2 regions of the Nocardioides sp. Z22_16 genome follow, and region 1 is predicted to be linked to the other one. Evidence: predicted binding sites of a transcription regulator. Region 1 holds the regulator's gene; the other holds the start of a gene.
The links. Region 1 encodes LexA, which represses DNA repair genes until DNA is damaged. Its sites were predicted from a motif close to TCGAACANNTGTTCGA; they were not measured.
Positions count from the first base shown of each region.

Region 2: the regulator LexA is predicted to act here: its motif matches at 1,904-1,919, upstream of AC3X7R_RS16240 (DUF6504 family protein).

Region 1 covers NZ_JBYTTI010000002.1:259,579-264,366, reverse strand. Annotated here, with positions in the region: gene AC3X7R_RS05540 (hypothetical protein) at 1-385, shown strand, start outside; gene AC3X7R_RS05535 (LysM peptidoglycan-binding domain-containing protein) at 578-967, opposite strand; gene AC3X7R_RS05530 (AAA family ATPase) at 1,198-1,944, shown strand; gene AC3X7R_RS05525 (GNAT family N-acetyltransferase) at 2,044-2,835, shown strand; gene lexA (transcriptional repressor LexA) at 2,933-3,661, shown strand; gene AC3X7R_RS05515 (sulfotransferase family 2 domain-containing protein) at 3,715-4,467, shown strand; gene AC3X7R_RS05510 (ATP-dependent DNA helicase) at 4,471-4,788, opposite strand, start outside.
Region 2 covers NZ_JBYTTI010000005.1:233,002-237,789, reverse strand. Annotated here, with positions in the region: gene AC3X7R_RS16260 (phytoene desaturase family protein) at 1-420, opposite strand, end outside; gene AC3X7R_RS16255 (ArsC/Spx/MgsR family protein) at 431-817, opposite strand; gene AC3X7R_RS16250 (YbaK/EbsC family protein) at 817-1,290, opposite strand; gene AC3X7R_RS16245 (hypothetical protein) at 1,380-1,844, shown strand; gene AC3X7R_RS16240 (DUF6504 family protein) at 2,001-2,348, shown strand; gene AC3X7R_RS16235 (SAV_6107 family HEPN domain-containing protein) at 2,350-2,823, shown strand; gene AC3X7R_RS16230 (DNA polymerase III subunit alpha) at 2,813-4,788, shown strand, end outside.

The sequences.
Region 1 (4,788 bases):
GAGAGCAGGGGCGAGGCGCGCGGCGCCTGCCCGCTCCGTGCGCGCACCCCGGACGTCGGGCTCCACCCCTGGGTTCGACGGTCGGGTCCTGGGGATCGCCGCCGGGATCACCCTCTGCGTCGTCGCCTGGGGCTATCTCGTCTACGCGGCCATCGACTTCGGCAGCGCCGGCCGGTCCGGCAGCTCGAGCGGCTGGGGGATGCTGCTGCTCGCCTCCCTCGGCGCCATGGCCTGCCTCTTCGTCGGCCTGATGCTGGCCTCGCGGCTGGCCGCGGCACTGGGGTTGGCGAAGGAAGCAGCGGCGAGCGAATCCGAGGCCGAGGCCGAGGAGCCCCCCGCCGCCCCTGCGCGCCCCCCGGGCGGTCGTCGCATCTCCCGCCGCTGAGGTGCTGGGTCAGCTGACCGGCGCCGATGCCCGGACGAACGAAAGAGAGGCAGGGCCCACGGGTGGGCCCTGCCTCCTGTCTTCCCCATCCGCCGGCCGGGGTCGAGGCGACCGGCGGAAGCTATTCAGTTGTATCCACCGGCCGGGGTCGAGGCGACCGGTGGAGGCTCTTGGGGGCGGAACCCGGCGTCCTCACTCGGCGAGGGGGACGCGGAGCTTCTGCCCGATCGTGACCATGCCGGACTCGAGGGCATTGAGGCGCTCGATCTCTCCCATCACGGGGCGCACGTCACCGTCCTCGGCGATGGCGGCGGCGATGCCCCAGAGGGTGTCGCCCTCCTCCACCATCACGATCTCGGTGGGCGCGGGGGTGCCAGCCTGCTGGGTGGCCACCGAGCCCCCGCCGAGGAAGACGCCGGCGACCAGCACGAAGAGGAGGGCAGCCACGAGGACGACGGCGCGGCCCCGCCGAGTCAGGCGCACGGCGCCCTGCTCCGGTCGGACCTCGGCACGGGCTGCGGCCGGGCGCAGCTCGCGCACCGGAGCGAGCTCACGGGTGGGGTTGAGGATCATCGTGCTCATCGGGACCTCCTGGGGAAGTGGCGGTCAGCCTGTGGGTGTTGCCGTTGATCTGATGTCTATCCGCGACCACCGACAGTCCTGGCCGGACGAGCAGGCGATCCGTCTCGATCAGACGTTCGATCGAACACATGTGCGACAGTAGAGCAGGTGTTCGAACGAATCAAGCACCTGGCCGAACAGATGTTCGAGGGCGTGTCGCCCCTCCCGGGCCGGGCGGATACCCTCGCCACGTGCGCAGGCAGGACTGGACCCGTGACCGTCGCGTCGTACGACGGGTGGTCGCCAACGGCGTCGCGCCGGACCCCGGGTCGCCCGACGCCGTCTGGCCCGCCTCCGTCCCGGCGGTCGCCCAGGTGCTGCGCGAGGGACTCGAGTTGGCCGACGGCGTGACCCTGCTCGTCGGGGAGAACGGGACCGGCAAGTCGACCCTGGTGGAGGCGGTGGCGATGGCGTTCGGCCTCGCGGCCGAGGGAGGCACCCGCAACCTGCAGGAGGGGACGCGTGCCACCGAGTCGCCGCTGCACGAGTGGCTCGACCTGGAGAAGTCCCCGGGAGCCACGCGCTGGGGCTTCTTCCTGCGCGCCGAGACGATGCACGGGTACTTCACGCGGCAGGAGGGGTTCGCCAGCGGCGAGGACCCGCGCTACCACGAGATGAGCCACGGCGAGTCGTTCCTGGCGCTGCTGCGCTCCCGGTTCGACTCCCCCGGGCTCTACTGCCTCGACGAACCGGAGGCGGCGCTGTCGTTCAGCGCCCAGATCGCCCTGGTGGCGACGTTGCACGAGCTGGCCGGCCGCGGAGCCCAGGTGCTGTGCGCCACCCACTCGCCCCTGGTGGCCGCCCTGCCCGGCGCCCGGCTCCTCGAGGTCGGGCCGTGGGGGGTCCGGGAGACGACGTGGGACGAGCTGGAGCTGGTGAGCCACTGGAGGCGCTACCTGGACGCGCCGATGCAGTACCTGAGGCACGTCCTCGACTGAGAACCGCCCGGTCCCCGCCCGGCCGCCATCCCACAAAGCACAGGGATGTCATCAGTTTCAGGCATGCGGGTGCGATTCCCCCGCGAATAGCGTGGCCGCATGCGCGATCTCCTGACGACCCCCATGGAGACCATCGAGGCCGATCTCGAGGCCCTGATCGTCACCATGGCGAAGTCCCCTGCCTTCCGGACCACCGACGAGCCGGACGCCACCGTCTACTGGTCCCACCTCCCGCTCGAGGTGTGCAACGTGATCGCCAACGCCCGGATCGCGTCGGTCGACGTGCCCCAGCGCGTCCCCGAGCTGCTCTCGCCCTTCCTCGAGCGAGGGCTCCCCTTCCAGTGGATGACCACGCCGGACACCACCAGCCCGGCCCTCGAGGCCGCGCTGGCCCAGGCAGGCCTGGTCGCGCACGAGGCAGCGGCCATGCACATCAACCTGGACCGACCCATCGACCCCGAGGCACCCGACGACGTCTACATCGACGTCGCCTGGCCGGACCACACCGAGCCCGTCGCGGCCACCATCTTCGCGGGGCTCGGCCTCGCGGCACACTCGGCGGGGGCGCACATGGACTTCCTCGACACGATGGACCCCGCCGACCACCAGTTCTTCATCGCCCGCAGCTCCTTCACCGGGGACGCCCAAGGGGCGAGCACCTCGCACCGCCGAGGCCCCAGCGTGATGTTCGGCAACATCGTCACGCTGCCGAAAGCTCAGGGTCGCGGTCTTGAGCACGCCCTAGCCGGCACCATGATGAACCGGGCCCGCGAGACCGGCGCCAGCACCGCGACCGTGATCGCCTCGGAGCAGACCTACCCGGCCCTGATGGACCTCGGCTTCCGCACCGGGTTCAGCCTGGTGAGCTGGGTCTGGCAGCCCGACGGCTGAGCGACACGCCCGTTCGAACACCTGTTTGAACTCCGCCTCCTGGCGCACTACGGTGAGGACACCGAGCCCGCACCAGCACCACACCAGGAGGCACCGCATGGCCAAGACGCGCGAGACGAGCGGCAAGGTCGTGCCGATGCCCGACGGGCCTCCGGACGCGACCGGGCTCACTCCGCGTCAGCAGCGGATCCTGCTCTCGATCAAGGACTCCTTCGAGCAGCGCGGCTACCCGCCGAGCATGCGCGAGATCGGTCGCGAGGTGGGTCTCACCAGCTCGAGCAGCGTCGCCCACCAGCTGAAGGTGCTGGAGGAGAAGGGCTACCTCAAGCGCGACCCCAATCGGCCCCGGGCCCTGGAGGTCTTCCTCCCCGAGGTGCTGGCCGCCCGCCGCGCCATGAGCAGCGCCGACGAGTCGTCGTTCGACCCCACGGGGGTGGGCGACGCCGCGCCGGCCGCGCAGTACGTGCCGGTCGTGGGCCGCATCGCCGCCGGCGGGCCGATCCTGGCCGAGGAGCGCGTCGAGGACGTCTTCCCGCTCCCCAAACAGCTGGTCGGCGAGGGCACGCTCTTCCTGCTCGAGGTCTCCGGTGACTCCATGATCGACGCCGCCATCTGCAGCGGCGACTACGTGGTGATCCGCCAGCAGCCGGACGCCGCCAACGGCGAGATCGTCGCGGCCATGATCGACGGGGAGGCGACCGTCAAGACCTTCCAGCGCAAGGACGGCCAGGTCTGGCTGCTCCCCCACAACGACGCCTACGAGCCGATCGACGGCACCCACGCGACGATCCTGGGCAAGGTCACCGCGGTCCTGCGCCGGATGTGACGGGCGCTCCGGTGCCGCCGGCCGCGGCACCGCGCTCCTGTAATCTCACGCGGGTGCGCCGGTCCCGAGCAGAGTCCAAGCCCTCGCGGACCTCACCCCCCGTCCAGGACCTCACCCCCGACGTGTTCCGCACCCGGGCCGGCGACCGTTTCAAGCTGACCGCGGAGTCGAAGGAGCTGCTCGACGGCCTCTCCCGGGCGAGTGCGGACGCCGGCTGGGTCTCGCCGCTCGGCTACAACCTGACCGTCAGCCACAGCCACCGCTTCGTCTGGTACCGGGTGGCCAAGGTCGCCACCCGCACCGTGCGCCACCACTTCGCCGCCCACCAGGTCCCCCTCGACATCGACCACGCCATGCGGGTGCGCTACCCGACCGGCCTCTTCGCCGACTACTTCAAGTTCGCCTTCGTCCGCGATCCACTGGAGCGGTTCGTCTCCGCCTGGCAGGACAAGGTCGTCAACATGAACTACTTCAAGTTCGACGACGCGACCCATGCCCGGATGCAGCGGGTCGAGGAGTTCGCCCGGTGGACCGCTGAGCACGACCTGCGCGCCGTCCCGGGGACCGATCAGCACCTGGCCCTGCAGACCCGGCTGATCGACCTCGACCAGGTCGACTTCGTGGGTCGGCTCGAGAGCTTCGACCGCGACTTCGCCGAGGTGTGCGAGCGGGTCGGCGCGCCCGCGGTGCCGGCCCGACCGCGGAACCAGACGGCTCCCGACGGCAAGCGCCGCGACGTCTCCGCCGAGCTGCGCGAGCTGGTGGCGACGATGTACCGCCGCGACTACCAGATCCTCGGCTACTGAGGGCTACCCCTCCGCGGCGGCCTCGGCCAACCGGCTCAACGCCTTGCGCACCACCTGGGGGTCGTGGGTGGTCCACATCGGCGGCAGGCTCGCCTTGAGGAACCCGCCGTACCTCGCGGTGGCCAGCCGCGGGTCCAGCACCGCGACCACGCCGCGGTCCGACGTCGTGCGGATCAGCCGGCCGGCGCCCTGGGCCAGCAGCAGGGCCGCGTGGGTAGCCGCCACCTGCATGAAGCCGTTGCCGCCGGCCCGGTCGGCGGCGCGCTGGCGAGCCGACATCAGCGGGTCGTCGGGCCGGGGGAAGGGGATCCGGTCGATGAG
Region 2 (4,788 bases), on a different contig from region 1:
GAGGTAGTCGCGGCGCAGCAGCTCCCACTCGTGGCCCAGCATGTCGACGTAGGCCGTCCACCGGGAGCCGAGCCCCTGGCCCAGGCGGTCGAAGGCGGCCTTCTGCGCTGCCCGCGAGCCGGTGGTGAGGTGCACGCTGCTGCCGTCGGTGAAGCGGTGCTCGCGGACCACCTCGCGGGGGACGAGCTCCAGCTCGCGCTCCAGGGGGCGTCCGGACTTGCGGAAGAGGTCGCGCAGCACGGCCGGCAGCAGGGTCGTGCTGGGGCCGGCGTCCCAGGTGTGGTCGCCGGCGCGCACCGTGGCGAGGGCGCCGCCGAGGGCCTGTGCCCGTTCCACCACCACCACCTGGTGGCCCAGCTTCGCCAGCCGGGCGGCAGTGGCGGTGCCCCCCAGGCCACCACCGATCACCACCACGCGCATGGGCGGGAGGTTAGCGGCCGGGGGTGGGGCGACGGGTGGGCGGCTCCTCCGCGGCGATCACCCGGGCCAGGGACTCCGCGTCGCGCCCGACGACCGTGGTCCCGTCCGCGGCGGTGAGGATCGGGCGCTGGATCGCCCGGGGATGGGCCGCGAGCGCCGCCAGCCAGCGGTCGCGGTGCTCGTCGTCACGGGGGAGGTCGATGCCCGCCTCGCGCGCCTCGCGGGGCCGCGCCAGGTCCCACGGCTCGACCCCGAGGCGTGCCGCCACCTCCGCGATCTCCTCGGCGGTGGGGGGCTGGTCGAGGTAGCGGCGGACGGTGGGGTCGAGGCCGGCCTCCTCGAGCGCGGAGGTCGCGGTCCGGCACTTGCTGCAGGCCGGGTTGAGCCAGATCTCCATCAGTCGACCTCGATCTCGCGGGCGCCGGTCATCGCGACCAGCTCCTCGAAGGTGGTGGACCAGACGGCGGCCGGGTGGCCGGCGGCGGCCCAGATGGTCGGGTGCCGCCGCAGCCAGGTGTCGACGTAGGTCGGGACGGGAGCGGGGTGGCCCCACGGCGAGACCCCGCCGATCACCTGTCCGGTGTGGGTGCGGACGAACTCCGGCGTGGCCCGGGACAGGCGCGGCACCCCCACCCGGGCCGCGGTGGCGACGGGCTCGACCCGGTGCGCTCCGGAGGTCAGGATCAGGACGGGTGAGCCGTCGGCGTCGAAGAGGAGGCTGTTGGCGATCGCCCCCACCTCGCAGCCGAGCGCCTCGGCGGCGAGCGCGGCGGTGTGGACCGACTCGGGGAGCACCACCACCTCGCCGGTACCGTGGCGGCGCGCGTGCTCGTCGCGGAATGCCGTGATGGACGCGTGCTCGGTCGCCATAGGTGCGACCCTAGCCAGTGCTGTTCCCCCGGCTCCGCCGACGGGGACCGGTGCGTCCCGTGCCCACCCCGACCCTCTGCAGGAGTTCCATGATCGTCCGGCCCCCTTCGGTGGTCCATGCCACCCGCGTCGCCCTGGCCCTGCTGGTGATGGCGGGGATCACCACCGTGCTGACCTGGTGGCGCCGCGAGGACCTGTTGACCTCGTGGGCCGAGGGCAACGCCGGGGCCCGCGTGATCCTGCGCGAAGGCGGGCTGGAGGCCGTGGAGGAGACACTGGCGGTGCCGGCCTTCGTGCCGGTGGCGGTCACCTCCTTCGTCGTCCTGACCATGCTGGTGGGGGTGCTGCTGGCGTTCTTCGTCGAGGGCTTCGGCTGGGCCCGGCTCTCCCTCGCGGTGACCGCGCTCTTCGGGGTCTTCCTGGCCGTGCTGTGCGTGGCCAGCGGGATCCCCACGCTCTTCGTGGTGATGTCGGTGCTGATGGTCCTGCTCTGCCTGGCCCTGCTGGTCCTCCTCTTCCACAAGGACACCAACCGGTACTTCCGGGAGGTCTGAGCCCTCTCGGCTCCCAAGCGTTGACCCGCTGTCGGTGGCTGGGTGTACCTTGGCCTTGTTCGAACAGACGTTCGAACGCGGATCCGGTGGCGATGCCTCGACCCCACCGCCACCGGATCCGCCAGGTGGGTCGAGCGACGCTTCCGAGGAGGAGCCATGAGGCGGTACGACGATCCCGTGGACGTGCGGAGAGGGCCGGTGCCCGGCAGCGGTGAGGAGGGGCCTGAGCAGTTCCTGTGGCGGGGGAGGCTGTGGAAGGTCCGGGCCGTGGTGGCCCACTGGGTGGAGACGCCTCCCTGGTGGCAGTCCGCACGTGCCTCGTCCCTGGCAGGCGGAGACTCCCCGGGCCCTGGTGTCGAGGAGGCCGACCTGCTGGTGGAGCGCGAGGTCTGGCGCGTCGAGGCGGGGCGCGGCGCGGTGCGTGAGGGATCGGCCGGGGGCGTCTTCGACCTCTCCTTCGACTGGAGCGACGGCTGCTGGCAGCTCGTCGGGTGCGTGGACTGAGATGACGGACCAGACGAGACCCACCAATCCCCACCTGCTGCCCGCCACCACCCACTCCTACCTGGCCCGGGCCGCGGAGTCGTTGCAGGAGGCGATGGTCGCGCGAGACGTGCCGAGCCGCTATGCCTGCGCCCACGTCGCTGCCCTCCGGGCCGCGGCCGCCCTGCTGGCCGCCCGGGCCCACCCCGCCGCGGGAGCGCGGCGCCGCCAGAAGAACGCCTGGGTGCTGCTCAGTGAGGTAGCGCCGGAGCTCACGGAGTGGGCGACGTTCTTCGCCGCGGGCGCCGGCAAGCGGGCGGCTGCCGAGGCGGGCTCCGCCCGGGCCGTGAGCGAGCGGGAGGCCGACGACCTGGTGCGCGATGCGGACCGGTTCCTGGCGGTCGTCGAGTCGACGCTGGGGTTGGTGCCGCACACCGCGGCCCCGGGATGGTTGCTGGCTGCGACGGGGCCGGGCGGTCGGACCGGTGTCGCCTGATCCCTTCGCCCACCTCCACGTGGCCTCCGGCTACTCCCTCCAGTACGGCGCCTCGCACCCGGCCGCTCTGGTCGAGCGGGCCGGGGAGCACGGGATGGACCTGCTGGCCCTCACGGACCGCGACGGCACCTACGGAGCGGTGAAGTTCGCCAAGGCCTGCGGGGCGGCGGGCCTCAGCCCGGTGCTGGGTGTCGACCTGGCGGTGGAGCCCACCGCCGTGGCCGGACGCCCGCCGGTCCGCCGGCGCACTCCCGTGCGCGGTGGGGCGTTCCGGGAGGAGAGGCGGCCTCGCGTCACCCTGCTCGCCGAGGGGCGGGCGGGCTGGACGGCACTGTGCCGACTGGTCTCCTCGGTCCACCTCACCGGGGAGCGCGGGCGGCCGGTGGCGACCCTCGACCTGCTGGCGCCCCACCTCGCCGAGGGGCGGCTGCTGGTGCTGCTGGGACCGGCCTCCCAGCTGGGCCTCGAGGTGGCCCGGCACCGGGACGACCTGGCCCGGGAGGTCGTGGGCTCCTGGCTGCGGATGGTGCCTCGGGAGAACCTGCTGGTCGAGCTGGTCTCGCACCGCCTCCCCGGGTCCGAGGGCGGGTGGGGGCCGGGGTCGACCCCGCACGCGGCCCGGATGGCCGGGCTCTCCCGGGAGCTGGGCCTGGGAGCCGTGCTCACCAACGCGGTCCGCTACGCCGACCGTGGCGACGCGCCGACCGTGGACGTCCTCGACGCGGCCCGGCGGCTGGTGCCGCTGGATCGCCGCCACGTGGACCGGGGCAACGCCGAGGGGTTCCTCAAGTCCGGCAGGCAGATGCGGGAGGTGGCCGAGGAGGTCTGCCGGGCAGCCGGTCTGGGCCGGCGCGAGGTCGACAGGCTGCTGGCCGGGACCCGTGCCGTGGCCGAGAGGTGCGCGCTCGACCCTCGTGCCGACCTGGGGATCGGGGAGGTCCACTTCCCCGAGCTGGAGACGGCTGCCGGAGCGGGGGCACCGGTGGCTCGGCTCGCCGGGGAGACCCGAGCCGACGCGGTGCTGCGGGCCCGGTGCGAGTCCGCGATCGGGTGGCGCTACGGGAGCGCGCCGCGGCAACGGATCTGGAAGCGTCTCGACGACGAGCTCCAGGTCATCGCCTCCCTGGGCTACGCCCCCTACTTCCTCACCGTCGGGGACGTCACCGACCTGATCCGGGAGATGGGAGTCAGGTGCGCTGCGCGGGGGTCCGGGGCCGGCAGCCTCGTCAACTACCTCCTCGGCGTCTCCGGGGTCGATCCCCTGCGGCACGGCCTGCTGATGGAGCGCTTCCTCTCCCCGCTGCGCCAGTCGCTGCCCGACATCGACATCGACGTGGAGTCGGCTCGCAGGCTGGAGGTCTACGAGGCGATCCTGGACCGCTACGGCGCGGAGCGCTGCGTCTGCGTCTCGATGATGGAGACCTACCGGGTCCGGCATGCGGTGCGTGACGTGGGCGCGGCCCTGGGGATGCCGCCCGGGGAGATCGACTCGATCGCCAAGGCGTTCCCGCACATCCGTGCCCGGGACGCCCGGCGGGCACTGCAGGATCTTCCCGAGCTGCGAGCCAGCGGGCTGGGGGAGGAGCGTCTCGACCTGCTGTTCTCCCTGGTGGAGAGGCTGGACGGACTGCCCCGGCACATCGCGGTGCACCCCTGTGGGGTGCTGCTCTCCGACGCCACGCTGCTCGACCGGACCCCGGTCGAGGCCAGCCATGCCGGTTTCCCGATGAGCCAGTTCGACAAGGACGACGTGGAGGACCTGGGTCTGCTCAAGCTGGACGTGCTGGGCATCCGGATGCAGTCGGCGATGGCCCACGCGGTGGCCGAGATCGAGCGGGTGGACGGAGTGGGGGTGGATCTCGACGACGAGGAGCAGGTCCCCTTCGACGACCCCGTCACCTTCGAGCTGGTCAGCTCCGCCAAGACCCTGGGGGTCTTCCAGATCGAGTCGCCCGGCCAGCGCGA